DNA from 4 places in the Pantoea sp. X-Soil-YNGN-844 genome. Region 3 is predicted to be linked to each of the others. Evidence: predicted binding sites of a transcription regulator. Region 3 holds the regulator's gene; each other region holds the start of a gene.
What was found. Region 3 encodes sigma-54, which starts transcription at its own class of promoters, with help from an activator protein. Its sites were predicted from a motif close to GTTGGCACANNTTTCGCTNT; they were not measured.
Positions count from the first base shown of each region.

Region 1: a site for sigma-54 is predicted at 4,004-4,023, ahead of AC6I8C_RS14460 (circularly permuted type 2 ATP-grasp protein). Genes of this name have one in related genera too.
Region 2: a site for sigma-54 is predicted at 1,249-1,268, ahead of glnK (P-II family nitrogen regulator). Genes of this name have one in related genera too.
Region 4: a site for sigma-54 is predicted at 6,555-6,574, ahead of glnA (glutamate--ammonia ligase). Genes of this name have one in related genera too.

Region 1 covers NZ_AP036007.1:3,120,044-3,127,294, forward strand. Annotated here, with positions in the region: gene AC6I8C_RS14435 (hypothetical protein) at 157-879, shown strand; gene AC6I8C_RS14440 (hypothetical protein) at 882-1,355, shown strand; gene oxlT (oxalate/formate MFS antiporter) at 1,956-3,230, shown strand; gene AC6I8C_RS14450 (hypothetical protein) at 3,489-3,689, opposite strand; gene AC6I8C_RS14455 (hypothetical protein) at 3,719-3,895, opposite strand; gene AC6I8C_RS14460 (circularly permuted type 2 ATP-grasp protein) at 4,060-5,496, shown strand; gene AC6I8C_RS14465 (alpha-E domain-containing protein) at 5,490-6,416, shown strand; gene AC6I8C_RS14470 (transglutaminase family protein) at 6,413-7,195, shown strand.
Region 2 covers NZ_AP036007.1:1,013,763-1,021,013, reverse strand. Annotated here, with positions in the region: gene amtB (ammonium transporter AmtB) at 1-824, opposite strand, end outside; gene glnK (P-II family nitrogen regulator) at 859-1,197, opposite strand; partial or broken gene AC6I8C_RS04525 (SmdB family multidrug efflux ABC transporter permease/ATP-binding protein) at 1,455-3,241, opposite strand; gene AC6I8C_RS04520 (SmdA family multidrug ABC transporter permease/ATP-binding protein) at 3,234-5,003, opposite strand; gene AC6I8C_RS04515 (Lrp/AsnC family transcriptional regulator) at 5,028-5,489, opposite strand; gene AC6I8C_RS04510 (PLP-dependent cysteine synthase family protein) at 5,607-6,641, shown strand; gene cof (HMP-PP phosphatase) at 6,676-7,251, opposite strand, start outside.
Region 3 covers NZ_AP036007.1:455,914-463,164, reverse strand. Annotated here, with positions in the region: gene kdsC (3-deoxy-manno-octulosonate-8-phosphatase KdsC) at 1-206, shown strand, start outside; gene lptC (LPS export ABC transporter periplasmic protein LptC) at 203-775, shown strand; gene lptA (lipopolysaccharide ABC transporter substrate-binding protein LptA) at 750-1,301, shown strand; gene lptB (LPS export ABC transporter ATP-binding protein) at 1,307-2,032, shown strand; gene rpoN (RNA polymerase factor sigma-54) at 2,081-3,514, shown strand; gene hpf (ribosome hibernation promoting factor) at 3,536-3,823, shown strand; gene ptsN (PTS IIA-like nitrogen regulatory protein PtsN) at 3,974-4,453, shown strand; gene rapZ (RNase adapter RapZ) at 4,501-5,355, shown strand; gene npr (PTS phosphocarrier protein NPr) at 5,352-5,624, shown strand; gene mtgA (monofunctional biosynthetic peptidoglycan transglycosylase) at 5,628-6,347, opposite strand; gene arcB (aerobic respiration two-component sensor histidine kinase ArcB) at 7,217-7,251, opposite strand, start outside.
Region 4 covers NZ_AP036007.1:3,981,438-3,988,688, reverse strand. Annotated here, with positions in the region: gene yihI (Der GTPase-activating protein YihI) at 219-743, shown strand; gene hemN (oxygen-independent coproporphyrinogen III oxidase) at 977-2,350, shown strand; gene glnG (nitrogen regulation protein NR(I)) at 2,392-3,801, opposite strand; gene glnL (nitrogen regulation protein NR(II)) at 3,809-4,858, opposite strand; gene glnA (glutamate--ammonia ligase) at 4,997-6,406, opposite strand; gene typA (ribosome-dependent GTPase TypA) at 6,844-7,251, shown strand, end outside.

The sequences.
Region 1 (7,251 bases), 2.7 Mb from region 3:
CATTACCTCTACAACGACAGACTGCCTGAATGGAGGCCAGCAGCCTCAAGAATCCGTTCAGTATGAAAATCCGGCGGATAGCATAACGAGGCTATTTTCAATTTCATTAGCACATTTGTTATATTCGTGGAGTTGCTCATCTAACAGGGACTGAAAATGGATACGGCCTTACTTAGTGCGCTGGACTCAGACGGCAAAGCGAAATTTGAAAGCGCGGTGAACGCCCTACAAGGCGATGTTTCTGCAGCAGCGGCAAGGCTCTCTGTCGATCCACGGCTGCGTCTTGAGTACTCTAAACGCATTAAAGAAATGGCGGAGGATCTAAGAGCAAAAGCGAATAGTGGCATTGTCAGCTTGGATAAAGCTGCAATGGAGGCACAGGAAACCAGAAATCTGATAATGGATATGGTGCGCACCCGGAGTACGCCACTTGGCAGGGCAATGGCAGAAAGGATCAAGACTTCAGGCGTAACGCTTAATGAATTAGTCGCCAAAAAAACTGCCGCTATGTTCGGGCCAAAGGCTAATTTTTACAGCTTAACTGAAACACAAAAAAATCAGGTTTATGCTGCGATTATAGAGTCAGCGGGTAAATCAAATCCTCAGGTCAACCTGAGAATGATGAAATTATCCCGTGCAGCTAAAGGCTTGATAGTTCTTTCTATCGGGGTATCTGTGTATGAAATATACACGTCAGACAACAAAGCCTCAGAAACCGGCAGGCAGGTTGCTATTAACGGAGCTGGTATTGCGGGCGGTTGGGCTGGCGGTGCCGTTGCTGGTTTAATGTGTGGACCTGGCGCACCCGTATGCGTGCTATTAGGCGGATTCGTCGGCGGTGCTTTAGCCGCGTGGGAAATGGGCAACTGGTGGAAATAGAAATGGAAGAAGTCACTACACTATCCCTGTCGGAAGTTAATGAGGCAACAGATACCGCCCAGGCTCGTTCCGAAGTTTTGATTGGCGGCATCTCAACGGGAATTATCATCCCTGGAAAAGTGCTTGAAGGTTCGATAAGAATTGATGAGCGCCGCTATCTTTTATTCATAACAGATGACGTTCTTTTTGAAGAGATGCTGACGCTCCTGCTGTTAGATCTCTCTCAGGGAATTTTAGAGGAACTGACTATTGGGGGTAGTTATACTTCAGGTCATTTCGAGGCTTTGAAAGTTTCACCTCATTCTGCAAGTTTCCGCTTCATCGGTGATACCACGTGGACAGTAAAAGTATCAGCATCGCCAACGTTTAAGATTCCCTTTTCCGATCCTCCCGGAGTAAGCCGCCCAATGGGATTGAGAAAATACATTGATATCAATGCTAACCCTGCACCAGCCAAAGCAGATGGTAGTAGATAGGGTAATCTGAAGCTCCTTTAACCTATCAGCGGAGCAGGTGACCAGGCAGCAGACAAAACGGCATTGGTGTACGCTTAGGAATATCAGTTAGAGTTGAATTAATAACAAAGTATATCAAACATAAAATTTCAACTAATACTCAGACTCCGCCAGCCCACCAAATCCCTGGTTGATGGTTACCACAACCATCATCGAAGTCTTGACAGCCCGCACGGTACAAGCCCTGCAGGCTTTTTTGTGTCCTAAATCCCAATATTTCAAACACCTGTTCATCTTTTTTCGATAACGCCTTTCTGCGCATCGCCTCCAAAGCCAGCCTATACCGGATGACCTTTCTGACTGGCCACCATCCGTCTCCCACGCACCATCTCAGCGCACTCATTTTTTGCACCCCATCACATTTATTCCGCCCGCAATTCTATTACTAATTGAATTTAATGACTTTTTTAAACTGGCACACATCCTGCTTTATTGCTTTACGTACGCATTTATGTATCGGGATGACTGTCTCAGAGATTTAGCTTTAGCAGCTAAAGGTCTGGGCAAGTACGACGAAAAAAAGTGGTTAAACAGAGCAAAGCGTAATTCTGGAGAAAGATAATGGCCTTAATGAGCGAACCGGTAGTAATAGCGAAACACAGCAAGTGGGTACAGCTTCTGCTTGGATTACTTTGCATGGCAGCCATTTCCAGCCCGCAATATGTCTGGACGCTGTTGACCAAACCGATGATTGCTAAACTCGGCGTCGGGCTGGCGGAACTGCAGGTCACATTCTCGCTGCTGATTATTCTGCAGACCTTTTTCTCACCTTTTCAGGGTCGGCTGGTCGAGCGCTTTGGACCACGTCTGCTGATCTCCATCGGTACACTGATGGCGGGTTTCAGTTGGGTGATCGCTGCCCGGGTCAACAGCCTCACCTCACTGTATCTGGCCTACGGCTGCCTTGGCGGACTGGGGACGGGTATTGTTTACATCGGCGTGGTGGGACTGGTGATGAAGTGGTTTCCACAGCAGCGCGGCTTTGCCGCCGGAACCGTGGCGGCGGGCTACGGCATGGGGGCAATTTTCACCACCTTCCCGATTTCTATTTCTCTTAATAGCTACGGGCTGGAACAGACGATGACGACATTTGGCCTCATCTTCGCCGCTGTGGGTCTTCTCGCCAGCCAGAACCTGAGACTGCCTGAAACCAGCATGATGATACCGGCCAGCAAAACACCGTCTCCCGTGCTGGGCCAGCGCCAGTTTAAATCCGGGGAAATGCTGCGCCAGCCGTTGTTCTGGCTGATGTTCATGATGATGACCATGATGTCGACTTCAGGGCTGATGGTGACTTCGCAGATGGCGATTTTTGCCGAAGACTTCGGCATCAGCAAGGCGGTAATTTTCGGTATGGCCGCCCTTCCGCTTGCGCTGACCATTGATCGTTTTACTAACGGTTTAACGCGTCCCCTATTTGGTTTTATTTCTGACCGCTACGGCCGTGAAAATACGATGTTTATTGCCTTCGCGCTGGAAGGTGTGGCGATGACGCTGTGGCTTGCCTGCCGCGAAGATCCGTTGCTCTTCGTACTGCTTTCAGGCGTCGTGTTCTTTGGCTGGGGCGAAATCTTCTCACTGTTCCCATCCACACTGACCGACACCTTTGGCAGCGAAAATGCTTCAGCGAACTATGGCTGGCTGTATATCTCGCAGGGTATCGGCGCGATCTTTGGCGGTCCGCTGGCGGCGCTGATGTATCAGCACACCCATAACTGGCACCTGGTCTTTGGCTGCGCGATTACCTTCGACTTCATCACCGCCGGTCTGGCGTTGTGGGTTCTCAAGCCCTGGCGTGCGCGATTTATGCAGACACAAAATACTCTTTCACGCTGATTATCCGGTAGTGAATAAAGCGCTTAAAACAGCGTCCCCCGACTGCGTGTATTGCCATTGAAAATACTTCGCCTGTCAGAACTCCGGGAGCATCGTTGAGACTCTGTTCGATAGTCGAGAAAGTGACCATCCCCTGATCTTCCTTCTCTTCTCTCCGTGAATTAAAACGCCCCGGCAGTCGGGGCAAAGTCCCTTTTACTCGGTCCAGTAAGTGCCGGTCGGTACGACGGCGAGGAACGGGTTATAGAATTGCGTTTACTACGCATCGGGATCGGCAAACTGCTGCGGATAAAACACCCTGGCGAAGAACTGCACGGCCAGCACGTTACAGGAGGAATGGTACCAGATGCCAAAACTGCGACCGGCTTCAACCGCTTTCAGCGTGCTGATACCTTTACGCGCCAGCAGCGGCTTCAGGCTGGCACTCGCCTGTTCTGCAGTAGTCTGCGCCCCCAGCACTAAACCGGCGGGTAGCGGATCGCCCGCTTTCAGCGGTCTGGTGCCACCGCGACCAGATAGACAGCCGGCTGCGCGGCGATAACTTTTTCCAGATTGACCAGCCCGAGCACGCCCGGCAGATCGATAAAATCCCGCATATTACCGTTACCGTCTGAGCGACAGTATTCATGGGCTGAAGACGCCTGAGCCATGACCATTTCTTTCATCACGTCACACTAAGCGCCATATTAAGACATTACTGCTCTGCGCCTGCACCAAACAAGTGCTTTAACCCTTGCACTATCACGGCTTTGCACCGTTCCGCTTCTTCTGAGGCTGGCACACTTTATGCTTGGATAGATTGACAGCCTTTAACGTCTGCGAGGTGACGATGCTGAATATCAATCTCTCCGCTTCACCCTTTTTTGATGAGATGCTTCTGGCTGAAGGTGAACACCGTGACCACTACGCCGCCTACTGGCAATGGCTGCAGCAGGCCGATCACCAGGCGGTACAGCGCAAGCGGGAAGAGGCCGCCCTCCTGTTTCACCGGGTAGGGATTACCTTCAATGTCTACGATGACGATAATGGTGCTGAACGGTTGATCCCGTTCGACAGCGTGCCACGTATTATCCCGGCCGCCGAATGGGCCATGCTCGATGCCGGCATTCGTCAGCGTGTGCAGGCGCTCAATGCCTTTCTCTACGATATCTACCATGAACAACATATTCTGAAAGCGGGCGTCATTCCGGCAGAACAGGTTCTGGCTAACGAACAGTATCAGCCCTGTATGCAGGGTGTTGATCTCCACCGTAACATCTACGCACACATTATCGGCGTGGATATGGTGCGCAACAGCGATGGTGAATATTACGTTCTGGAAGATAACCTGCGCACCCCCTCCGGCGTCTCCTATATGCTGGAGAACCGTAAGATGATGATGCGGCTCTATCCTGAACTATTTGCACAGCAACGCATTGCGCCCGTAGAACGTTATCCGTCGCATCTGCTGCAAACGCTGCGCGAAAGCTCACCCGTCAACGATCCTACCGTGGTGGTATTAACCCCAGGCCGCTTTAACAGCGCTTACTTCGAACACAGCTTCCTGGCCCAGCAAATGGGCGTGGAACTGGTTGAAAGCGCCGATCTGTTCGTGAAGGATGGCATGCTGTTCATGCGCACGACGGCCGGGCCATGCAGAGTACATGTGATCTATCGTCGGGTTGATGACGCCTTCCTCGATCCGCTGGCGTTCCGACCAGACTCCATGCTCGGCGTACCGGGACTGCTATCGGTTTATCGGGCTGGCAATGTTGTCCTGGCCAATGCCATCGGCACGGGCGTGGCTGATGACAAATCTATCTACCCCTACGTCCCGGATATGGTGCGCTTTTATCTGCAGGAAGAACCGATCCTCAACAACGTGCCCACCTGGCAGTGCAGGCATAAAAATGAGCTGTCGTATGTGCTGGCCAACCTCGAAAAAATGGTGGTAAAAGAAGTTCATGGCGCTGGGGGTTACGGCATGTTGATTGGCCCCGCCGCGAGCAAAGCTGAGCTCGCCCACTTCCGTGACCTGTTGCTGGCGCGTCCGCAGAATTACATCGCGCAAAACACGCTGGCGTTGTCCACCTGCCCCACGTTTGTCAACGACGGCCTGGCACCACGTCATATCGATCTCCGGCCCTTTGCGCTCAGCGGCGCGGAGATCCGACTGGTTCCCGGTGGGCTTACCCGCGTCGCGTTGACGGAAGGATCGCTGGTCGTCAATTCGTCTCAGGGCGGCGGAACCAAGGACACCTGGGTACTGGAGGATGATCTATGCTGAGCCGGACAGCCAGTGAACTCTATTGGATGGCCCGCTATCTGGAGCGGGCAGAAAATATCGCCCGGGTGCTGGACGTCACCAACAAGCTGTCGATGATGCCAATCCGTAACGGGGGTACGCATGATCTGCTGGTACCGCTCAACCTGACCAGCACCAGCGGGCTGTATGCTGAGACCTACCCGACACTGACGATGCCCAATCTGGTCAGTTTTTTCGCTCTTGATAACCGGAATCACAGCAGCATTTTCAGTTGCCTGCAGATGGGCTGGAACAACGCGCATGCGGTGCGTGGCAGCCTGTCATCCGAAGTCTGGGAGTGTATCAATGCCACCTGGATCGGGATGAAATCGATACGCCGTCAGGGCATCGGCTCAGACGGTGCCGACGCCTTCTTTGACTGGGTGAAAGAGCGCTCTCATCTGTTCCGCGGTGCCATGTTCGGTACCCTGCTCCGCAGCGATGCAATGCACTTTATCCGCCTGGGGACGCTGCTGGAACGGGCTGATGGCACCGCCCGTCTGCTGGAGGTGAAAAACCGACTGATGGACATTGACGACGACCCGGTGCGCGAATATTACCGCATGGACACACTGCTGCAGGCAGTAAGTGCGCGCGAAGCCTACCATAGTATTTATAAGCAGCCCCTGAGCCGGGATACCATCGCCGAACTGATGATCCTGCGCAACGAATTGCCGCGTTCGTTGCTGGCGTGTATCAACGATATGGTTCAGCAGCTGGAGCTGATTGGAGGCCATGCAAATCCGCCACGCCGCCTGGCGCATATCCTGCACGCCGAGCTGCGCTTCAGTTCCATGAAAGACCTGAACAGAATCGGGCTGAACAACTGGCTGGAAGCCTTTCTCGCCCAGGTCAACGAGATCGCCGAAAGTATTCATCACACGTATCTGGAGGCGCAATGAAACTTAGCATTGAGCACAACACGCACTATCGCTACGACCAGGCAGTACAACGGAGTATCCAGTACCTGCGTCTGACGCCTCAGGAATCGCCTCATCAACGCATACTTTCCTGGCAACTGACCTTGCCGGAGAAGGCGGTCTGCACCACGGATGCCTTCGGCAACATCATGCATGTTCTGACACTCGATGAACCGCATGAGTCCATCACCATTCAGGCACATGGCGTGGTAGAGATTGAACACGGCATTGAAGATCAGGCTCAGGGACATCTGTCGCCGCTGGTTTTCCTGCGCCACAGTCCGCTGACCCAGCCCGATGCGGCGATTCAGGCGTTTGCCCTGCGCTATCATCAGCCTCAGACGATTCTGGCCGCCCTGGAAAACCTGATGGGAGACCTGCTGCTCAGGATGCCTTACACCCCAGGTTCTACCCTGGTGACTGACAGTGCCGCTGAGGCTTTCGCCGCCCGTACCGGCGTGTGCCAGGATCATACGCATGTCTTTCTGAGCTGCTGTCGTAGCCTGAATATACCGGCACGCTACGTCAGCGGTTACCTGCACAGTAAAGATTCTACCCATGTCGCGACCCATGCCTGGACCGAAGTCTGGGTAGAAGACCGCTGGCACTGCTTTGACGTCACCAACAACACCCGTATACCTGATCAACATCTTAAGCTTGCCGTCGGCATTGATTACCTGGATGCCTGTCCGGTGCGCGGTTTACGCATTGGCGGGGGATACGAAGATATGTGCGCGATTGCCGCCGTACAAATGATGTAAAACAGACTGCTGACAAACCCAAATCAGGGTGCATCTGGCCGCAACAAATAAACTTA
Region 2 (7,251 bases), 560 kb from region 3:
CGTACCGCCCACTCGCCAAAGGTCCATGCCAGTACGGCACCCGCTGTTGCCACCACGGTGTTCAGGAAAGCCAGTGCCGCGATTTCGTTTGCTGCTGAAGCTGAACCGGCATTAAAGCCAAACCAGCCAACATAAAGAATAGCGGTGCCGGTGAAGACCATCGGCAGGTTATGTGGCTTGAAGGCCTCTTTACCAAAGCCCGCACGTTTGCCAACCAGATAAGCACCCACCAGACCTGCGACAGCCGCGTTGATGTGCACCACGGTACCACCAGCGAAGTCCAGAGCGCCGTCCTGAGCCAGGAAACCGCCCGCCCAGACCATGTGTGCGATAGGTAAATATGAAAGCGTCAGCCAGACACCGACGAAGATCAGTACGGCAGAGAAACGGATACGTTCTGCAATGGCACCAACAATCAGGCCCACGGTAATACAGGCAAACGAGGCCTGGAATGCTACGTGGATATACTGATAGAAACTGCCCATAACGGCGGTGAGCTGAATGTTTTTCAACATGGCCCAGCCAAAGCCGCCAAAGAAGGCATTGCCTTCACTGAAGGCCAGTGAATAGCCGTAGACCACCCACAGCACGCAGACCAGCGAGAAGGTCACAGCAACCTGCGTCAGCATCGACAGAACGTTTTTGCCACGAATCAGACCGCCGTAAAACAGCGCAATACCTGGAATTGACATAAACAGCACCAGCGCGGTGCAAATCATCATAAATGCGTTATCAGCCTTGTCCGCAACGGCAGGCGCAGCCATTGCGAGTGAGGGTAACAGTGCCAGACTGGTGAGGCCCAGCTTCGTGAAAATTTTATTCATTTTTATTCCATCCCATCACAGTACTGAGTCTTAATTACAGAGCGGCTTCATCGGTTTCGCCGGTACGAATACGGATGACGCGCTGCAGTTCAGCCACGAAAATTTTACCGTCGCCAATTTTGCCGGTGTAGGCCGCTTTACTGATGACATCCACCACTTCGTCTAACTGATCGTCGGCAATCGCAATATCAATTTTGACCTTCGGCAGGAAGTTAACGCTGTACTCTGCGCCACGATAGAGCTCTGCATGGCCTTTCTGACGACCAAAACCTTTCACTTCGGAGACGGTCAGTCCCTGAATGCCGATAGAGGATAAAGCTTCACGTACATCCTCCAGTTTGAATGGCTTAATTACGACGGTAACCAGCTTCATTGGATCCCCTCCAGCGAGTAAATAGGTAACGTTTACGGACACGCAGGGATATAAGCAAAGCCTGTGCCAGAGTGTAAGAGTGACCTTAATCAGTGAGTCAGGCGAGACGGAGCAAGGGATGCTTCAAGGAAGATATGAATGAGAATGGGTGTGTGACAGGGATCGCAGCCTGACGCTGCACTCCTTTGGTGCTCCAGGCGTCAAAGGAGTGCATTTATACAGATTATTCCGATAAAGCTGCGCAAAAAAGGTGCAAGTCAGCTTTCAGATGTTACAGCTACGCCCGACGCCAGATCTTCCCCTGCCTGCTGCAGCTGATACATCTGCCAGTAGCGTCCCTGGAGCGTCCCTGGAGCGTCAGCAGTTGCTGATGCGTGCCCTGCTCAACCACACGACCACGATGCAGCACCAGAATCTTATCCGCATCAATAATCGTTGAGAGGCGATGAGCGATCACCACCAGTGTGCTGTGTTGCCGTAGCGTCGCAAGCGTCTGCTGAATGGCCTGCTCGGTGCCGGAATCGATGTTAGCGGTCGCCTCGTCGAGGATCAGGATCTGCGGCAGGTCAACCAGTACCCGGGCCAGCGCCAGCAGCTGCTTCTGCCCGACCGACAGGTTATTGCCCTGCTCGCCCAGCCGGGTGTGAATCCCCTCCGGCAGAGCATGCGCCAGCGGTGCCAGCTGCACCTGTTCCAGCACTGTCCAGACTGCCTCTTCGCTGATGTTGCGGCCCAGCCGCACATTGGCCAGCAGCGTATCGGCCAGCACCACCGGATCCTGCTGCACCATCGCGATACCGCGTCGCAGCACGGCATGGCTCAGGTCGCTAATCGGGCGATCATCAATACGGATTTCGCCGCGCGTCACCGGGTAATAACCCATCAACAGGTTAGCCAGGGTACTTTTGCCACTGCCGGTATGGCCCACCAGCGCCACAAACTCACGCGGTGCGACGTCAAGATTGATATCACTCAGCACATCGCGGTTTTCACGGTAGGCAAAACTGAGGTTGTTCAGGGCAATACGACCTGAAGCCAGTGGCTGCTGATCGGCACCATACTGCTGCTGGGCGGCATCCATCAGCTCGAAGATACGCTCGCCAGACACTACCGCCTGCTGCAGCATCGACTGCTGGGTGGTCAGCTCAATCAGTGGCTCATTCAGACGGCCCAGGTAAGTAATAAAGGCATAGAGCACCCCCACTTCAAACACGCCAGGCATCGAGAAACTGAACAGAATCAGCAGCCCGCACAGCACCATCGCTGAAAACAGGCTCAGCAATGGACGCAGCAGAAAGCCATCGAGACGCAGCGTCTCCATTCGCGCCAGATAGTGAGAGCGGCTTGCTTCGCCCATGCGCTCACCAAATCGCGCCTGCTGACGAAACTGCTGAATCACACTCATGCCGCTGATCACTTCATTGAAGCCGTTGTTGATGTCAGCCAGATAGCTGCGAACCCGTCGGGCAATCGGCGTGCTGTAACGCTGATAGATGAGCATCACTATCAGTACCAGCGGGAAGATCATCATTGCTACCAGCGCCATGCGCCAGTCAAGACTGAACATCGCCACCATCATGGCGCCGACCAGCGCAGCGCTGCGCAGTACGGTTGAAACTACCGTGACATAAAGATCGCGGATCACTTCGGTGTCATTCGTCACGCGCGAAATAATCTGCCCGACCGGCTGAGTATCAAAGGCGCTCAGCGGCTGACAGAGCGCGGCATTCATCACGTCACTGCGTAACCGCTGTACCACACCAATGGCGGCGCGATTGAACAGCAGCGCCTGCCAGTAGTGCAGCCCGGCGGCCAGTAGCTGAAGCAGGACAAAGCTGATGACCAGACCGGTCACCAGCCCCCAGGGCATCTGATGTTTCGCCACCAGGTTATCGATAAAGTAACTGACCAGCACCGGACCGGTTACTTCCGCCGCGGCAGCGATCCAGAGCATGCCTACCGCCAGCGACAGGGATTTACGCCAGGGCTTACCGTAGCTCAGCAGGCGCTTCAGGGTGGGCCACAAGCGGGCAGACTTAGCCATGCGGCACTCCTTTCTCATTTTCATCATCATCCAGCGCCGCTTCCAGTTGCTGGTAACGGTACATGTCACGATACCAGCCAGCGCTGGCGGTCAGCGCGTCATGATCGCCACGCTGTGCCACGCTGCCCTGTTGTAACACCAGAATTTCACTGGCTTCCGTCAGCGCCGACAGGCGATGTGCGCTGATAATCAGTGTTTTTCCCTGTCCCCAGATGCGCAGGTTATGCAGGATTTCGTGCTCGGTACGACCATCCACCGCAGAGAGCGCATCGTCCAGAATCAGGATTTCTGCGTTCAGCAGCAGTGCCCGGGCAATTGAAAGACGCTGCTTCTGTCCACCCGACAGCATCACACCTCGCTCCCCGACTTCGGTTTCATAACCCTGCGGCAGACGCAGAATATCGTCATGCACGCAGGCCAGCGTGGCGGCCTGTTCAATCTCCTGCCGGGTTGCGCCCGGTTTTCCCAGCGCAATGTTGTTCGCTACGCTGTCCGAAAACAGGAATGGTGTCTGGCTAACCACGGCGAGACGACTGCGCCAGCTGTCCAGCCGCAACTGCGTCAGCGGGATCTGGTGATAACGGATGTCGCCCTGCTGAATATCAAAATGGCGCTGGATCAGGCTCAGTAAGGTACTTTTTCCGCTGCCGGTTGGCCCGCACAGTCCCAGCATTTCGCCGGGCTTAAGCTGGAAGCTGACATCACTTAACACCGGAGCCGCGCTGGCCGGATAGTGAAAGGCGCGAATCGCGACCTGCAGCGTACCCGGTTCAGGTGGCAGAGATTTATCGCCATCTTCCACCGCGGGCGCTTCCGCCAGCAATGCACCGATGCGGCTCCAGGCGGCGCTGCCGCGTTCGACGATATTGAACATCCACGCCAGGGCGAGCATCGGCCAGATCATCAGGCCAAGATACATCACAAAGCTGGTCAGCTGCCCCAGCGTCATCTGCTCATGCCACACCAGCCAGCTGCCGCCGCCAATCGCCAGCAGGTTTGAGAAACCAATAGCGATGTAGATTGTGGGATCGAAACGGGCATCGACTCGCGCCACGCGCAGGTTCTTTTCACCGGTGTCGCGGGCGATATCGGAGAATTGCTGCGACTGATGCTGTTCAAGACCAAAGGATTTAATCATCCGTATGCTGGTCAGGCTCTCCTGCGTCTGATCGTTAAGGCTGGAGAAGGCCGCCTGGGCCAGTTTAAAGCGATGATGCAGCTGATTACCGTAGCGATGGATGACGATTGCCATAATGGGCATCGGCACCAGCGCCAGCAGGGTCAGCTGCCAGCTGATCTGCGTACTCATCACCAGCAGCACCACGCAGCCCATCACCAGCGAGTCGACCAGCGTCAGCACCCCTTCCCCGGCCGCAAACACCACCCGATCCACATCGTTAGTGGCACGCGCAATCAGGTCACCGGTGCGGTGACGCAGATAAAATGCCGGTTGCTGCCGACTCAGCTGGCGATAGAAATCTTCGCGCAGCTCAACCGCCAGCTGGTAGGAGGCACCAAAGAGCAGCACGCGCCAGACATAACGCAGCAAATAGACCACCACTGCGGTTGCCAGCATGATACCAATCCACATCATGATGCGGCTGGTACTCATGTTGTCACGTGTGACACCATCAACAATGACACCGACGACATGCGGCGGCAGCAACTGCAGAACAGCAATCACAATCAGCAGGATGACCGCGCCCAGATAGCGCCGCCACTCCCGCAGAAAATACCAACTTAATTGACTGAATAATCGCACAACGCTGTTCTCAATTTCAGGCCCTCAGGGGGCGACAGGTAAAGCCGTGGTGTATTTAATCTCTTCCATGGCGAAGCTGGATGTCACATCAATCAGGCCGGGCACACCGTTCACTAATCGCTTGTAGAACGCATCATAGCTCTTCATGTCGGCCACCTGAATGCGCAGCAGGTAATCATACTCACCTGCCATCCGGTAAAAGGCCATCACCTCGGGCATGCTGCTGACCACCGAGACAAAAGCCTGATACCAGTCGCGGCTGTGCTGCTGGGTTTTCACAAACATAAACGCCGTCAGTGACAGTCCGATTTTATCCCCATCCAGCAGCGCCACCCGGGCGCGAATAATGCCATCATCTTCGAGCTTTTTCAGGCGCTTCCAGCAGGGTGTGGTAGTGAGGTTGACGGCATCCGCCAGCGCCTGCAGTGACAGCGTGCAATCCTGCTGCAGCAGTGAGAGCAGTTTAAGGTCAGTTTTATCTAACATACGGGACTCCGGGAGAATCATTTTCTCCATTACCGCGATTTTAGCGGTATTTTTGCAATCTCTTTTTTCTGCACGTGCCATAAAATAGCCGCATCACTTCTTTACCGGATGCCTGAGATGCAGACCTGCTGGATTCGCCACGCTATCAACGAAATTAACGCTGATTTTCAACGATCGGCTGAAACCCATTTGATCCGTTTCGATCTGGCGGATTTTCCCGGCATCTGGTTCTATCTGAAAGATGAGAGCACCCATCCCAGTGGCAGTCTTAAACATCGGCTGGCACGTTCCCTGTTTCTTTACGGTCTCTCCAACGGCTGGATTAAAGAGAATACGCCGATTATCGAAGCCTCGTCAGGCAGCACGGCCGTTTCTGAGGCGTACTTCGCAAGGCTGCTAGGCCTGCCCTTTATTGCGGTGATGCCCGCCAGTACGGCGAAACGTAAGATTGAGCAGATCACCTTTTATGGCGGACAGTGCCATTTTGTCGAGGATCCCTGCCAGCTTTACGCAGAATCTGAACGGCTGGCACGTGAGCTGAATGGCCATTTTATGGATCAGTTTACCTATGCTGAACGCGCTACCGACTGGCGCGGTAATAATAATATTGCTGAAAGCATATTCCGTCAGATGCAGCATGAACCCTATCCGATTCCCCATACGGTGATTATGAGCGCGGGTACCGGCGGTACCTCGGCCACACTGGGCCGCTATATCCGTTATCAGGGCCTGGATACGAAACTGCTGGTGGTGGATCCGCAGCATTCGGTGTTTTTCGATTACTGGCAACAGCGTGATGCAACGCTGACCAGCACACGTGGCAGCATGATCGAGGGAATTGGCCGTCCGCGCGTGGAGCCGTCGTTCATGCCTGACGTGATTGATGAAATGATCAAAGTACCGGATGGGGCGACGCTGGCCGCGATGCTGAAGCTGGAAAAAATCCTGGGACGCAAACCGGGTGCCTCTACCGGCACCAATTTCTGGGGCATGATGCAGGTGGCGAAACGCTTAAGGGCAGCAAATCAGCAGGGATCCCTGGTGACACTGCTGTGCGACAGTGGAGAACGTTATCCCGATAGCTACTATCGGCCGGAATGGGTGGCTAAACATATTGGCGATATCATGCCGTGGCAGCGCGAACTCGAATAAAAAACCGGACATCCTGTCCGGTTCACGGCAATCCTCAGCATTCGGGGGAATACGCGAGGTCGGGTGTTGCCAGCCAGTGATTTAAATAGTGAGACACCGCCTGTGTCTCGCAATGCCCTAATACCGGCAGATGCGGTAGCGCGGCTTTCAATTGCGCCATCGCATTGCCCATAATGAAGCCCTGTCCAGCCTGCGACAGCATCTCTCTGTCATTCATTGCATCCCCGAACGCCATGCACTCCGCCAGCGTCAGTGACAGATGGTCGCACAACAGTGCCAGCGCGCTGCCTTTGTTGCAGCTGGCGGGCAACACTTCCAGACAGTCCACCGCAGAGAAGCAGATATTTGCCTGCTCACCCAGCGCCGCATCCAGCTCTGTTTTCAGCTGACACAGACGCTGATGCTGATCGATAAAGCAGATTTTTGTTACCTGATGCGCGGGCAGCCTTTTCAGATCGCACAGCTGATAGCCAAATCCGCTCATCTGATGGGCCACCAGCAGCTCAGGCTGGGGTCGATCGGTAAACCACCCCTGATCGTTGAAAATGTGGATCGACGCGGGTGTTTCCCAATGGCGATGAATGACCTCTTCAGCTACCGCAGAGGGCAG
Region 3 (7,251 bases):
CCTACATCGGTGACGACCTGATCGACTGGCCGGTGATGGCGAAAGTGGGATTAAGCGTGGCGGTAGCGGATGCACATCCGATACTGTTGCCGCGCGCGCAGTATGTTACGCGGATTGCGGGTGGACGCGGCGCGGTACGCGAAGTATGTGACCTGATCTTAATGGCGCAGAACAAATTTGAGGATGCCAAAGGGCAATCAGTATGAGTAAAAGCAGGCGTTGGATAACGCTGATTCTGACCTTGATTGCACTGGTTTTGATCGGCTGGAATCTTACCAACCAGGATGGCGATGGCACGCCAGTCGGGACGGATAGTCAGTCGCCGACCTATACCAGTGATGATTCTCACACTGTGGTGTATAACCCGCAGGGCGCGCTGTCATATAAACTGGTCTCTGACAAAGTGACCTATTTCTCGGATGACGAGCTGAGCTGGTTCGACAATCCGGTAATGACTACCTTTGATGAGAACAAAATTCCCACCTGGACGTTACGCGCAGATAAAGCAAAGCTCACCAAAGATCGTATGCTTTATCTGTATGGCCATGTTGAGCTGAATACGCTGACGCAGGATTCTCAGCTTGAGCGGATCAAAACCGATAATGCACAGATTAACCTTGTTACTCAGGACGTTACCTCTGATGACCAGGTGACATTGTATGGCCGCAGCTTTAACTCCACCGGCATGAAAATGCGCGGCAATTTACGGACAAAAAACGCCGAGTTAATCGAAAAGGTCAAAACCTCTTATGAAATTCAAAATGAACAAAAATAGCCTGAAGATTTTACTGGCCAGCATGTTACTGGCAACCAGCGTTCCGGCGCTGGCCCTGACCGGTGACTCGGACAAACCCGTCAATATTGACTCGCAGAATCAGGCGCTGGATTTGCAGGGCAATGTCGCGACCTTTACCGGCAATGTCATCGTGACGCAGGGCTCTATCAAAATCACGGCCGATAAAGTCGTGGTGACCCGTCCGGGCGGCGACAGCAAGAAAACCATCGTTGACGCCTACGGTAATCCCGCAACTTTCTATCAGATGCAGGACAGCGGCAAGCCGGTTCAGGGCCATGCCTCTAAACTGCACTACGAACTGGCCAACGATTTCGTTGAACTGACCGGCAATGCGTTCATTGAGCAGCAGGACAGCAACATCAAAGGCGATCGTATTACCTATCTGGTAAAAGAGCAGAAAATGCAGGCTTACAGCCAGGGCCAGAACAAGCGCGTCACGACCGTACTGGTGCCGTCGCAACTTCAGGATAAAGGTTCGTCCAACAGCGGAAAGAAGAGTAACTGATAGCTATGGCCACATTAATCGCAGAAAACCTGGCGAAGGCATATAAAGGCCGTCGCGTGGTAGAAGATGTCAGTCTGCAGGTAAAATCCGGCGAGATTGTCGGCCTGCTGGGTCCGAACGGGGCCGGTAAAACCACCACCTTTTACATGGTGGTGGGCATTGTGCCGCGTGACGCTGGCCGCATTGTCATTGATGATGAAGACATCAGCATCCTGCCGCTGCATGCGCGTGCGCGTCGCGGCATCGGTTATCTGCCGCAGGAGGCATCGATTTTCCGTCGCCTCAGCGTCTACGATAACCTGATGGCGGTACTGCAGATCCGTGATGACCTCACCGAAGAGCAACGTCAGGATCGCGCCCGTGAACTGATGGAAGAGTTCCACATCGAGCACCTGCGTGACAGCATGGGTCAGGCGCTGTCGGGTGGTGAACGACGTCGTGTTGAGATTGCCCGCGCGCTGGCTGCCAATCCTAAGTTTATTCTGCTGGATGAACCTTTTGCCGGTGTTGACCCTATTTCCGTTATCGACATCAAGAAGATCATTGAGCATCTGCGTGACAGCGGCCTCGGCGTTTTGATTACCGATCACAACGTGCGCGAAACGTTAGCGGTCTGTGAGCGGGCCTATATCGTCAGCCAGGGCCATCTGATTGCGCATGGTACACCCAATGAAATTCTTGCGGATGAGCAGGTTAAGCGGGTTTATTTGGGTGAAGAGTTCAGACTCTGATAAGGTGTCGTTAATACCGATGTTTACCTGGGAACTACCATCCTGTCTATGAAGCAAGGTTTACAACTCAGGTTCAGCCAACAGCTGGCAATGACTCCACAATTGCAGCAGGCGATTCGTCTGCTGCAACTCTCCACGCTTGAACTCCAGCAGGAGTTACAGCTTGCACTGGAAAGTAATCCTCTGCTTGAGCAGACCGATCTGCATGACGAGATTGACTCCCGGGAATCGTCAGAAGCCGAAGCGCTGGATACCCGTGAAGCGCTTGAGCAGAAAGAGATGCCTGATGAGCTGCCGCTGGATGCCACCTGGGATGAAATCTACACCGCTGGTACCCCTTCCGGCACCGGTACCGATTATCAGGATGATGAGTTGCCGGTCTATCAGGGCGAAACCACGCAGTCACTGCAGGATTACCTGATGTGGCAGGTCGAATTGACGCCTTTCAGCGATACCGACCGCGCGATTGCGACCTCTATCGTCGATGCTATCGATGACACCGGATATCTCACCGTCTCGCTTGAGGAGATCCTTGACAGCATCGGCAATGATGAGCTTGAAGCGGATGAGGTTGAGGCGGTGCTGAAACGCATCCAGCGCTTTGACCCGATTGGTGTGGGCGCACGTGATTTGCGTGACTGTCTGCTGGTTCAGCTCTCCCAGTATGCGCCAGAAACGCCGATGCTGACTGAAGCACGCCTGATTGTCAGCGAACATCTCGACCTGCTGGCCAATCACGACTTCCGCAGCCTGATGCGCGTCACGCGCCTCAAAGAAGAGGTGCTGAAAGAGGCGATGCTGCTGATTCAGTCGCTGGACCCGCGTCCGGGTCAGTCCATCAACACCGGCGAGCCGGAATATGTTATCCCCGACGTGCTGGTGCGTAAGGTTGGCAGCCGCTGGACAGTTGAACTCAATGCCGACAGCGTGCCGCGTCTGAAGATTAACCAGCACTACGCGGCAATGGGTGGCTCAACGCGCAATGACAGCGACAGCCAGTTCATTCGCAGTAATCTGCAGGAAGCGCGCTGGCTGATTAAGAGCCTTGAAAGCCGCAATGACACGCTGCTGAAAGTTACGCGCTGTATCGTTGAGCAGCAGCAGGCGTTCTTCGAGCAGGGTGAAGAATTTATGCGTCCGATGGTGCTGGCCGATATCGCCCAGGCCGTTGAGATGCACGAATCGACCATTTCCCGTGTGACCACGCAGAAGTATCTGCACAGCCCGCGTGGCATTTTTGAACTGAAGTACTTTTTCTCCAGTCACGTTAATACGGAAGGTGGCGGTGAAGCCTCCTCTACCGCGATCCGTGCTCTGGTGAAGAAATTAATTTCGGCGGAAAATCCAGCCAAACCCTTGAGCGACAGTAAACTGACCTCCATGTTATCTGATCAGGGGATCATGGTGGCACGGCGTACCGTCGCCAAATATCGTGAGTCTTTATCCATCCCGCCATCGAACCAGCGTAAACAGCTGGTTTGAAAGAAATGAGAAGGAAGACCTATGCAGCTGAACCTGACCGGGCAACATGTTGAAATCACGCCACCTTTACGTGAATTCGTCAGCGGTAAATTTGCCAAACTGGAACACTATTTTGAACATATCAATCAGGTCTATATTGTCCTGAAGGTTGAGAAAGTCACGCAGGTGGCTGACGCAACACTCCACGTGAACGGTGGCGAGCTGCACGCTACGTCGGAAGCGGAAGATATGTATGCGGCAATTGACGGGCTGATCGATAAACTCGCCCGTCAGCTGACCAAACACAAAGATAAACTGAAAAAACACTAACCTTCACGCTAGCTACGCGCGCATGGCGCGCAGAGCCGACAGGATGGGGCGGATAATCCGCCCCGTTTTGTCATCTGAGCAAGCGCCGTTTGTCGCACATATCAGCGCGCTGGTGGTGAATGGCCTGGTGAACACGCAAGTGAAACGATAATGAACAACGACCTTACACTGGAATTGAGCACAGTGCTTTCGCCAGACTGCACCCGCAGCGGCGTACACTGCCAGAGCAAAAAACGTGCGCTGGAAATCATCAGCGAACTGGCCGCTAAGCAGCTCAACCTGCCGCACCAGACGCTTTTCGAAGCGATTCTGACCCGCGAACGCATGGGCAGTACCGGTATTGGTAACGGAATAGCCATTCCTCACGGCAAGCTGGAAGAGGATACTCTGCGAGCGGTTGGGGTATTTATCAGCCTTGAGCAGCCGATTGCGTTTGATGCCGTCGACAACCAGCCGGTCGACCTGCTGTTTGCATTGCTGGTTCCGGCTGACCAGTGCAAAACACATCTGCACACCCTTTCACTGGTGGCAAAACGTCTGGCAGATAAAACGGTTTGCCGTCGTCTGCGTGCTGCGCAGAGTGATGAAGAGCTCTATGCCATTATTACGGAAGTCCAGACAGAGCAGTAACGCGTCTTTACCGGCCCGGTGCCGGTTTTAAAACGGGAGAGAAGGTCATGGTGCTGATGATCGTTAGCGGTCGTTCAGGCTCGGGGAAGTCAGTGGCGCTCCGTGCGCTGGAAGATATGGGATTCTACTGCGTTGATAACCTGCCGGTCGTGCTGCTGCCTGAATTGGCCAACTCGCTGGCGGAACGCAATATTTCGGCGGCGGTCAGCATCGACGTGCGTAACATGCCTGAATCCCCGGAAATTTTTGAAACCGCGCTGAATAATCTACCTGACACATTTTCACCTCAGCTGCTGTTTCTCGACGCCGATCGCAATACCCTGATTCGTCGTTACAGCGATACGCGCCGTCTGCATCCCCTCTCCAGCAAAAATCTGTCGCTGGAGAGCGCTATTGATGAAGAGAGCGATCTGCTGGAGCCGCTGCGTTCGCGTGCCGATCTGATCATCGACACCTCAGAGATGTCGGTACATGAGCTGGCCGAGATGCTGCGTACCCGTCTGCTGGGCAAGCGTGAACGCGAACTGACCATGGTGTTTGAATCCTTTGGCTTCAAACATGGCATCCCGATTGACGCTGATTATGTCTTTGACGTGCGCTTTCTGCCTAATCCCCACTGGGATCCTAAGCTGCGCCCGATGACCGGCCTCGATCGTCCGGTGGCGGCCTTCCTTGACCGCCACACTGAAGTGCACAACTTTATCTACCAGACACGCAGCTATCTTGAACTCTGGCTGCCGATGCTGGAGACCAATAACCGTAGCTATCTTACCGTGGCGATTGGCTGTACCGGTGGCAAACACCGCTCAGTTTATATTGCAGAACAGCTGGCGGATTACTTCCGTTCGCGCGGTAAGAATGTACAGTCACGCCATCGCACGCTGGAAAAGCGCAAATCATGACCGTCAGACAAACTGTAGAAATCAAAAATAAGCTGGGCATGCATGCCCGTCCGGCAATGAAGCTGTTTGAGCTGGTGCAGAGCTTCGATGCCGAAGTGTTGCTGCGCAACGAAGCGGGCACGGAAGCTGAGGCCAGCAGCGTGATTGCGCTGCTGATGCTCGACTCGGCTAAAGGCGGGCACATAGAGATTGAAGCCAGCGGCCCGGAGGAAATACCGGCGCTGGCAGCGGTCATTGAGCTGTTTGAAGCGGGCTTTGATGAAGACTAAGTCTTAGTCGAGCTTATTACGCTGCAGGAAGCCCTCCCCACCAAGCTGGCGCATCTGACGCATTATCCACTGCTGTCGCTCTCTGACGTAGCCTGAAGGCGCACCCGCACGATAACGAATAGGATTAGGCAGAACGGCCGCCAGTAAGGCGGCATCGGCAGCGGTAAGCCGGCTGGCTGGCTTGTGGAAGTAGCGCTGTGAAGCTGCTTCAACGCCAAAAATACCCGGCCCGAACTCTGCAATATTAAGATAGACGGTCAGAATACGACGTTTCGACCAGACTGTCTCAATACCTACTGTCAGCCCCGCTTCCAGACCTTTACGCACCCAGCTGCGGCCATCCCACAGAAACAGATTCTTTGCTGTCTGTTGTGACAATGTGGAGGCACCACGCATCCGGCTATCGCTGTTATCCAGTACAGATTCAATCGCCGCGACATCGAACCCCCAGTGGTCCGGAAACTTTTGATCTTCTGAGGCGATAACGGCCAGCCCCATCCACGGCGAAATCTCATCATGTCCGACCCAGTCAGAATGGGCGACATAGCTAAAGTCACCGCGTAACCAGGCACCGATCTGTCGTTCAGCCATTACCGCTGAAAACGGTACCGGCAGGAACGAAAAGAGCAAAATTCCCGCCAGCCATACGCCCAGCCATACCAGCAGAACACGACCAATAATACGTCTGATACGCTGTCCGACGCTTCCTTTATGCTTGTTCATGCAATCTTCCCATACCTGTTTCAGACGTTAATTAATCACTCATGTAATCACTGCCAGAAAAGCAGCTTTTTCACAAAAATCGCTGAAAACCTCACAGCGGTTTCCAGACTTTATTCAATCATTTTGCATCAAAATGCTGCAACAGTTCGAAATAGTTCAAGGACTTCCGGAAAAAAGGAATCGGTTCCATTGATTGTCACGGCTTAGCATCTTTCCAGATAAACACTTAATAATGGGTGATAAGCGCCGGTTCAAATCATTCAATATTCTTAACTGTTATTTTTTTATGAATGATGAGCCGCCCAAAGCTTAAACAGAATCACGCTGATAACGTTTAAATAAACAGCGCTTATCCGCGTTGCTCAGAGTTATTGTGTCCCTCTTTACTCTCATTAAGCGCAATGATGTCAGCGCAAGTTAAGGACAAAGTTTTAGATTCTTTTTTATCATTCCAAATCGTTTTGGATAATTCGTGTCATTTCAGGGCGGTCACTTGCAATATCAGCGCGTTAGCTTCCCTGAAGAGGCAAAGGTTAATGCCAGCTTAATTTACTGCTGTTCAGTCTTTGCTTTGCAGCTGAGCAGCATCAAAACTATACCAAAAACCACAAATTTGATTAAAATAACAGCAATGCAGCAGAGAAAATGATTCCTTACTTGACTGTGTTGCCAAATTAATGTTTTCTGTATTTAAACGCTGCTCAATATCACAAATTTTAATGAATCTTGTCGCATGAGAAGATGAATTTGCTAAGGTGATGTCAGTGTTAACCAATACCCTGCGGCTGCATTAATTATTCAAATCATAGCGGCCGCAATGCTTTCCCTGGTGTTGGCGCAGTATTCGCGCACCCCGGCCTCGGCTGGGGTCATTTTTTTCCGGGATATGACTTATCCTGCTCTG
Region 4 (7,251 bases), 3.5 Mb from region 3:
AGGGATACGGCCAGACAGGGATAAGGAAAAGCTCAGGAGTTGAGCAGGCGCGGGATTGACCGGGATGTTACGAGCCGAAAAGGACTTAAAACATGATTCCTTCTTATGAAGGTATGAAATAAGGCGACAGCTTGAGCTGTCGCCTTTTTTCTTTGTCTGGTTTCTGCTAGATTTCGCCGCAATTCTATACTGAATAAAAAAAGCCGGGACCGAATACTATGAAGCAACCTGCACGAGCTGCTAACGGCAAACCTGCCGTCAAAGCCAAACGCAAATCGCGTGACGATATCAACCATGAAGCACGCGATCGCAAACGTGATAAAAAGCATCGCGGACACGCATCTGGCAGCCGTGCTAATCCGGCTGCGTCCGAAAGCAACGGCGGAGGTCAGGAGAGCAGCGTAAAAGATCCGCGTATCGGCAGTAAAAAACCGGTGGCCCTGATTGCTGAGGGGAAAACCGCAGCCGTTAAGCCAAAGAAAAGCGTGGCAAAACCGGCAGCTGAGAAGAAAGTGCGTCTGACGCCCGAAGAAGAGCTGGCGAAGCTGGAAAATGACGAGCGTCTGGATGCGCTACTCGATCGTCTGGAAAATGGCGAAACGCTGTCGGCTGAAGATCAGGGCTGGCTGGATGCCTCGCTGGATCGTATCGACGAACTGATGGAGCAGTTAGGCATTGTGATGGATGATGCTGACGATGAGCAGGCTGAAGAAGATATGTACCGTCTGCTGAAGGGCAACTAAGCAGATTTGATCGGCATGCAGTTTCCGCATGCCGTACTTATCAGGTAAACAACAATGTTTTGGCCTGGATCAATTTTCGCGCTGCTGGCGACATGTTATCTGCTGTGGTTATTGTTTAAACTACGACGCCTGTCGCGGCTGAAGCAACGTTTACGTCGGGTCTCAACCCGCTCACCTTTCATCTCCTCTTCTTCGCGACCTTCTCTCAGACGACGTCACCGGAAGGAGTGAGCATGCCATCGCAGCAGATTGAGTGGGATCAGGCGTTAATTGAAAAGTACAATTATGCCGGCCCGCGTTACACCTCTTATCCCACCGCGCTGGAGTTCAGCGAGCACTACGCGGAAGGCGATTTTCAGCGAGCTGTGGCGCGCTACCCTGATCGTCCGCTGTCACTCTACGTCCATATTCCCTTCTGCCATCGTCTCTGCTACTTCTGCGGCTGCAATAAGATTGTGACGCGTCAGCGCCACAAAGCGGACCGTTATCTGGATGTGCTTGAGCAGGAGATCATTCAGCGTGCGCCGCTGTTTCGTCAGCGTCAGGTCACGCAGCTTCACTGGGGCGGCGGCACGCCAACTTTTCTCGACAATGCGCAGATTTCACGGCTGGTGGGTTTACTGAAGCAACACTTCAGCGTGGCCAACGATGTTGAAATGTCGATCGAGATTGATCCCCGTGAAATTGAGCTGGATATGATTGATCACCTGCGATCGCTGGGATTCAATCGTCTGAGCATGGGAGTACAGGACTTCAATAAATCGGTGCAGGAACGGGTTAACCGGGTGCAGGACGAAGAGGTGATTTTCGGCCTGATGGCGCGCGCCCGTGAACAGGGTATCAGCTCTGTCAGCATCGACCTGATCTATGGCTTGCCCCTGCAGACGCCAGCCAGCTTTGCCTGGACGCTGGAGCGGGTACTGGCGCTCAATCCCGATCGCCTTAGCGTGTTTAACTATGCACATCTGCCAGCGATGTTCGCGGCGCAGCGTAAAATCAAACAGGATGAACTGCCCTCCGCTCAGCAAAAGCTGGATATCTTACAGCAGACCATCGCGACGCTGACTCAGCAGGGCTACCAGTTTATCGGGATGGATCACTTTGCAAAGCCGCAGGATGAGCTGGCTATCGCGCAGCGGAAAGGGCAGCTGCATCGTAATTTCCAGGGATACACGACGCAGGGCGACAGCGATTTGCTGGGGCTTGGCGTTTCAGCCATCAGCATGATTGGCGACAGTTATGCGCAGAACCAGAAAGACCTCAACACCTGGTACAAGAGTGTTGAACAGCAGGGGAATGGCCTGTGGCGCGGCATCGCCTTAACCGACGATGATTGCCTGCGTCGTGACGTGATTAAAACGCTGATCTGTAACTTTTCGCTGGATTTTGCCGCGACAGAAGCGCAATGGGGAATTTGCTTCAGCGACTATTTTGCTGAGGACCTGGCGCTGCTGAAACCGTTAATGGCCGATGGGCTGGTGGTACAAACGGCTGGCGGGCTGGAGGTGACGGGGATTGGCCGGTTACTGATTCGTAATATCTGCATGTGTTTTGATCGTTATCTGCGTCAGAAAGCGCGTCAGCAGCAGTTCTCGCGCGTTATCTGAAGAAACGGGCTGGCGTCATCTGCCAGCCCGTACCGAACCGCTTACTCCATGCCCAGCTCTTTCAGCTTGCGCGTCAGCGTGTTTCGTCCCCAGCCCAGCAGACGTGCTGCTTCCTGCTTGTGGCCTTGCGTATGACGCAGCGCAGTGGTGAGCAGCGTACGCTCCATCTCTGGCTGGGCTTCTGACAGCAGATTCTGATGACCGGAACGCAGGGCGCGGTCGGCCCACTGTGCCAGCAGGGTTGCCCAGCTGTCAGGCAGCGACTGCACCGGATTTTCCGGGGTACTGGCTTCAAACAGTTCTCCGGGCAGATCCTGAATCAGTACTTCCTGGCCCGCTGCCATCACGGTCAGCCAGCGACAGGTGTTCTCCAACTGACGGACGTTACCGGACCAGTGAAGCCGGGTTAAGGCTGTCTCGGTTTCCGGATGCAGAATCTTCGCTTCCACCCCCAGCTCACGGGCCGCCACCTGCAGGAAGTAACGTGCCAGACGCGGGATGTCCTCACGACGCTCACGCAGCGGTGGCAGATGCACGCGAATCACATTCAGGCGGTGGAAAAGGTCCTCACGGAACTTGCCTTCCTGCACGCGTAATTCCAGATTCTGGTGGGTTGCGGCGATAATACGCACATCCACTTTCACTGGCGCATAGCCACCAACGCGATAGAACTGGCCATCGGCCAGCACGCGCAGCAGACGGGTCTGCACATCCAGCGGCATATCACCGATCTCATCCAGAAACAGCGTGCCGCCATCCGCCTGCTCAAAACGGCCCTGACGGATCTGGTTTGCGCCGGTAAAGGCACCTTTCTCGTGACCGAACAGTTCGGATTCAATCAAATCTTTGGGAATCGCCGCCATGTTCAGCGCGATGAAAGGCGCTTTGGTACGCGGACTATGGCGATGCAGCGCATGAGCCACCAGCTCTTTACCGGTACCGGACTCGCCGTTGATCAGCACACTGATCGACGAGCGCGATAACCGGCCAATGATACGAAACACATCCTGCATCGCCGGCGCTTCACCAATGATATCGGTGGTGGGTCCGCTGACCGGCTGATTTCGCGGCTGCTGCTGTTCCTGATAGTGACTGATGGCTCGTTCGACCAGCGCCACCGCTTCGTCGATATCAAACGGTTTAGGCAGGTAATCAAAGGCACCCTGCTGATAGGCGCTGACGGCGGCGTCCAGATCCGAATGCGCCGTCATTATGATGACCGGAAGCATCGGATGACGCTGCTTAATCTGTTTCAGCAGCGCCAGGCCATCCATACCGGGCATGCGAATATCTGACAGTAAAACGTCCGGGGTCTTGGTTGAGAGGGCATCCAGCACCTCGCTTGCGCTGTCAAAGGTCGCACAGCTCAAACCGGCTCCAGTGAGCGCGCGTTCAAGCACCCAGCGGATGGAGCTATCGTCATCGACGATCCAGACTATCCCTCGTTGCATAGAAACCTCACTGGCGAATAGGCAGGTAAACCGAAAATTCGGTGTGTCCCGGCCAACTGTTAAATTCTATTTTTCCTGAATGTTGATCAATCAGGCTACGGGCGATGGAGAGGCCTAAACCGGTTCCGCCTTCACGTCCGCTGACCATCGGATAAAACAGCGTATCCTGCAGCTGGGCCGGAATGCCGGGGCCATCATCTTCAATATCAATACGTGCCACCAGGCGATAACGCGTGCCGTGCAGCGTCAACTGGAAAGCAGTGCGGGTGCGGATAACAATGGTGCCACCGTCGTCGCCCAGCGCCTGAAGTGCGTTGCGAACCACGTTAAGCAGCACCTGTTCAATCTGGTCGGGGTCATGCGGCAGTTCCGGCAGGCTGGGGTCGTAATCCCGTACCAGCGAAACATTCTCCGGCAGCTCCATCGACACCAGATTGACCACCCGTTCGGCCACCTGATGAATGCTCTGCGTGATGTGCATGCCTGGCTGCTGCGGACCTAACAGACGATCCACCAGATTTCGCAACCGGTCGGCCTGTTCAATAATCACTTTGGTGTATTCATTCAGTGACGGATCGGGCAGGGCGCGGGATAGGAGCTGTGCCGCGCCGCGTAATCCGCCCAGCGGATTTTTAATCTCATGGGCCAGACCGCGAACCAGATCGCGAGCGGCGACCTGCTGCGCGTGCTGTAACTGCTCCTGACTGAGGCGACGCTGATTATCCATCGGCGCCATTTCCATCAGGATTAAGCCATCGGGTAACCGCTGGGCGGTCAGCGACATAATATGTGCGCGACCATCTACCACCAGCGTGACTTCACTGTCAGTAAATCCCTGGCCAGCCTCAAGACTCTCGCGCATCACCTCAATATTCAGCGAAAAGTAGCCGGTTAATTCCGGTAATGGTGTGCCGAACAATTTGCGTGAGCTTTGCGCCAGTAATTGCTGCGCCGCCGGGTTGGCGTAATGGATAACCAGATCGTTATCCACCAACAAAATACTGTTGATTAACGCGTTGAGAATCTGCCCCGCATCGGGCAGAGAGCCAGTTGCCATACAACGTTCCTCTGCACCAGTCAGGTGCATTTTAGTCTTTAAGCCGAAAAGAGGGCGAATGAACGGTGAATTCGCGGAGAAAAAAGCCCATCCGAAGATGGGCTAAAAGTTTCCACGGCAACAAAAACGTCTGACCAGTTAAACGCTGTAGTAAAGCTCGAACTCAACCGGGTGTGGCGTCAAGCGAACGCGATCCATCTCTGCTTTACGCAGTTCGATGTAAGCATCGATCGATTCGTCTGTGAATACACCGCCACGGGTCAGGAACTCGCGGTCTTCGTTCAGTGCATTCAGTGCTTCTTCCAGCGAGCCTGCAACTTTTGGAATCTCAGCTTCTTCTTCCGGTGGCAGGTCATACAGGTTCTTATCCATCGCGTCGCCAGGATGGATTTTGTTGATGATGCCATCCAGGCCAGCCATCAGCAGAGCGGTGAACGCCAGGTATGGGTTAGCGGCTGGATCCGGGAAGCGCGCTTCGATACGACGAGCTTTCGGGCTGGCAACAACCGGGATACGGATTGAGGCAGAACGGTTACGGGCAGAGTAAGCCAGCATAACCGGTGCTTCATAACCCGGGACCAGACGCTTGTAAGAGTTGGTTGTCGGGTTCGCCAGGGCGTTGATGGCTTTCGCGTGCTTGATGATACCGCCGATGTAGAACAGCGCCATTTCAGACAGGCCGCCGTACTTATCGCCAGCAAACAGGTTCTGGCCGCCTTTAGAGAGTGACATGTGGCAGTGCATGCCTGAACCGTTGTCGCCAAACATTGGCTTCGGCATAAAGGTCGCCGTTTTGCCGTAAGCGTGCGCAACGTTGTGAACGACATATTTGTAGATCTGAATTTCGTCCGCTTTTTTGGTCATGGTGTTGAAGCGGGTTGCCACTTCGTTCTGACCTGCGGTCGCCACTTCGTGGTGATGCGCTTCAACAACCAGGCCCATCTGCTCCATGGTCAGACACATGGCAGAACGGATGTCCTGTGATGAGTCAACCGGTGGAACCGGGAAGTAGCCGCCTTTCAGACCTGGACGGTGACCTTTGTTACCGCCTTCGTACTCTTTACCGGTGTTCCATGCCGCTTCGATATCGTCGATAGCCACATGTGAGCCGGACGTTGATGAACCGAAACGGATGTCATCGAACAGGAAGAATTCGGGTTCTGGTCCAAACAGCACGGTGTCCGCGATGCCGGAAGAGCGCAGGTAATCTTCAGCGCGCTTGGCGATAGAGCGTGGATCGCGATCGTAACCCTGCATGGTGCCTGGCTCAAGAATGTCACAACGGATGATCAGCGTAGAATCTTCGAAGAAAGGATCCATGACTGCCGTGGTAGCGTCAGGCATCAGCACCATGTCTGATTCGTTAATGCCTTTCCAGCCGCCAATAGACGAACCATCGAACATTTTGCCTTCTTCGAAGAAGTCAGCGTTAACCTGGTGAGCAGGGATCGTAACGTGCTGTTCTTTACCTTTGGTATCGGTAAAACGCAGGTCAACAAACTTAACTTCATGCTCGTTCATCATCGAGAGAACGTGTTCAGCGGACATACTCAACTCTCCTGGAAATGGTCTTTCATTATCTACATGGCGAGGAAACGTCGTTTCCGGAATGCGTTTGGGAAAACCACTCCCTGACTCATCTTTTCCGGCACGCTCTTCAACCGACATCTGTCTGGCGTTTACGCTTGATTTAGATAAAGCGAATTCTGTGCCAACTTTTTTGATGTTGCTTAAATCGCCTTGTGATGCACCTTTTTGTCATAAAGCGCCTGCACCACGATGGTCTTAATGCACCATTGCGGTGCTTAACGGTGATTTATTAGCACTATTTTGGTGCGCAGGACCAACTTAGTGCATTTTCTGCACCGGGAACAGGGCAAATTTGCGCCGATGCAATAAACTTTCAGTGAAAAGTGTGATCCTGTTCAGTCTTCCGCTTAATCCGTGTACAATACCGCGCTATTTCTAATGCCTGAGGCAAAGCTGTGATCGAAAATTTGCGTAACATCGCCATCATCGCGCACGTTGACCATGGAAAGACCACCCTGGTTGACAAACTGCTGCAACAATCCGGTACTTTTGATGCCCGTACCGAAGCAACCGAGCGCGTGATGGACTCCAATGATTTGGAGAAAGAGCGTGGGATTACCATCCTCGCAAAAAACACCGCCATTAAGTGGAATGACTACCGTATCAACATCGTTGATACCCCAGGACACGCCGACTTCGGTGGTGAAGTTGAGCGCGTCATGTCCATGGTGGACTCGGTGCTGCTGGTTGTAGATGCGATGGATGGCCCTATGCCGCAAACCCGCTTCGTGACCAAAAAAGCGTTCGCGCATGGTCTGAAGCCGATTGTGGTTATCAACAAAGTAGACCGCCCGGGTGCGCGT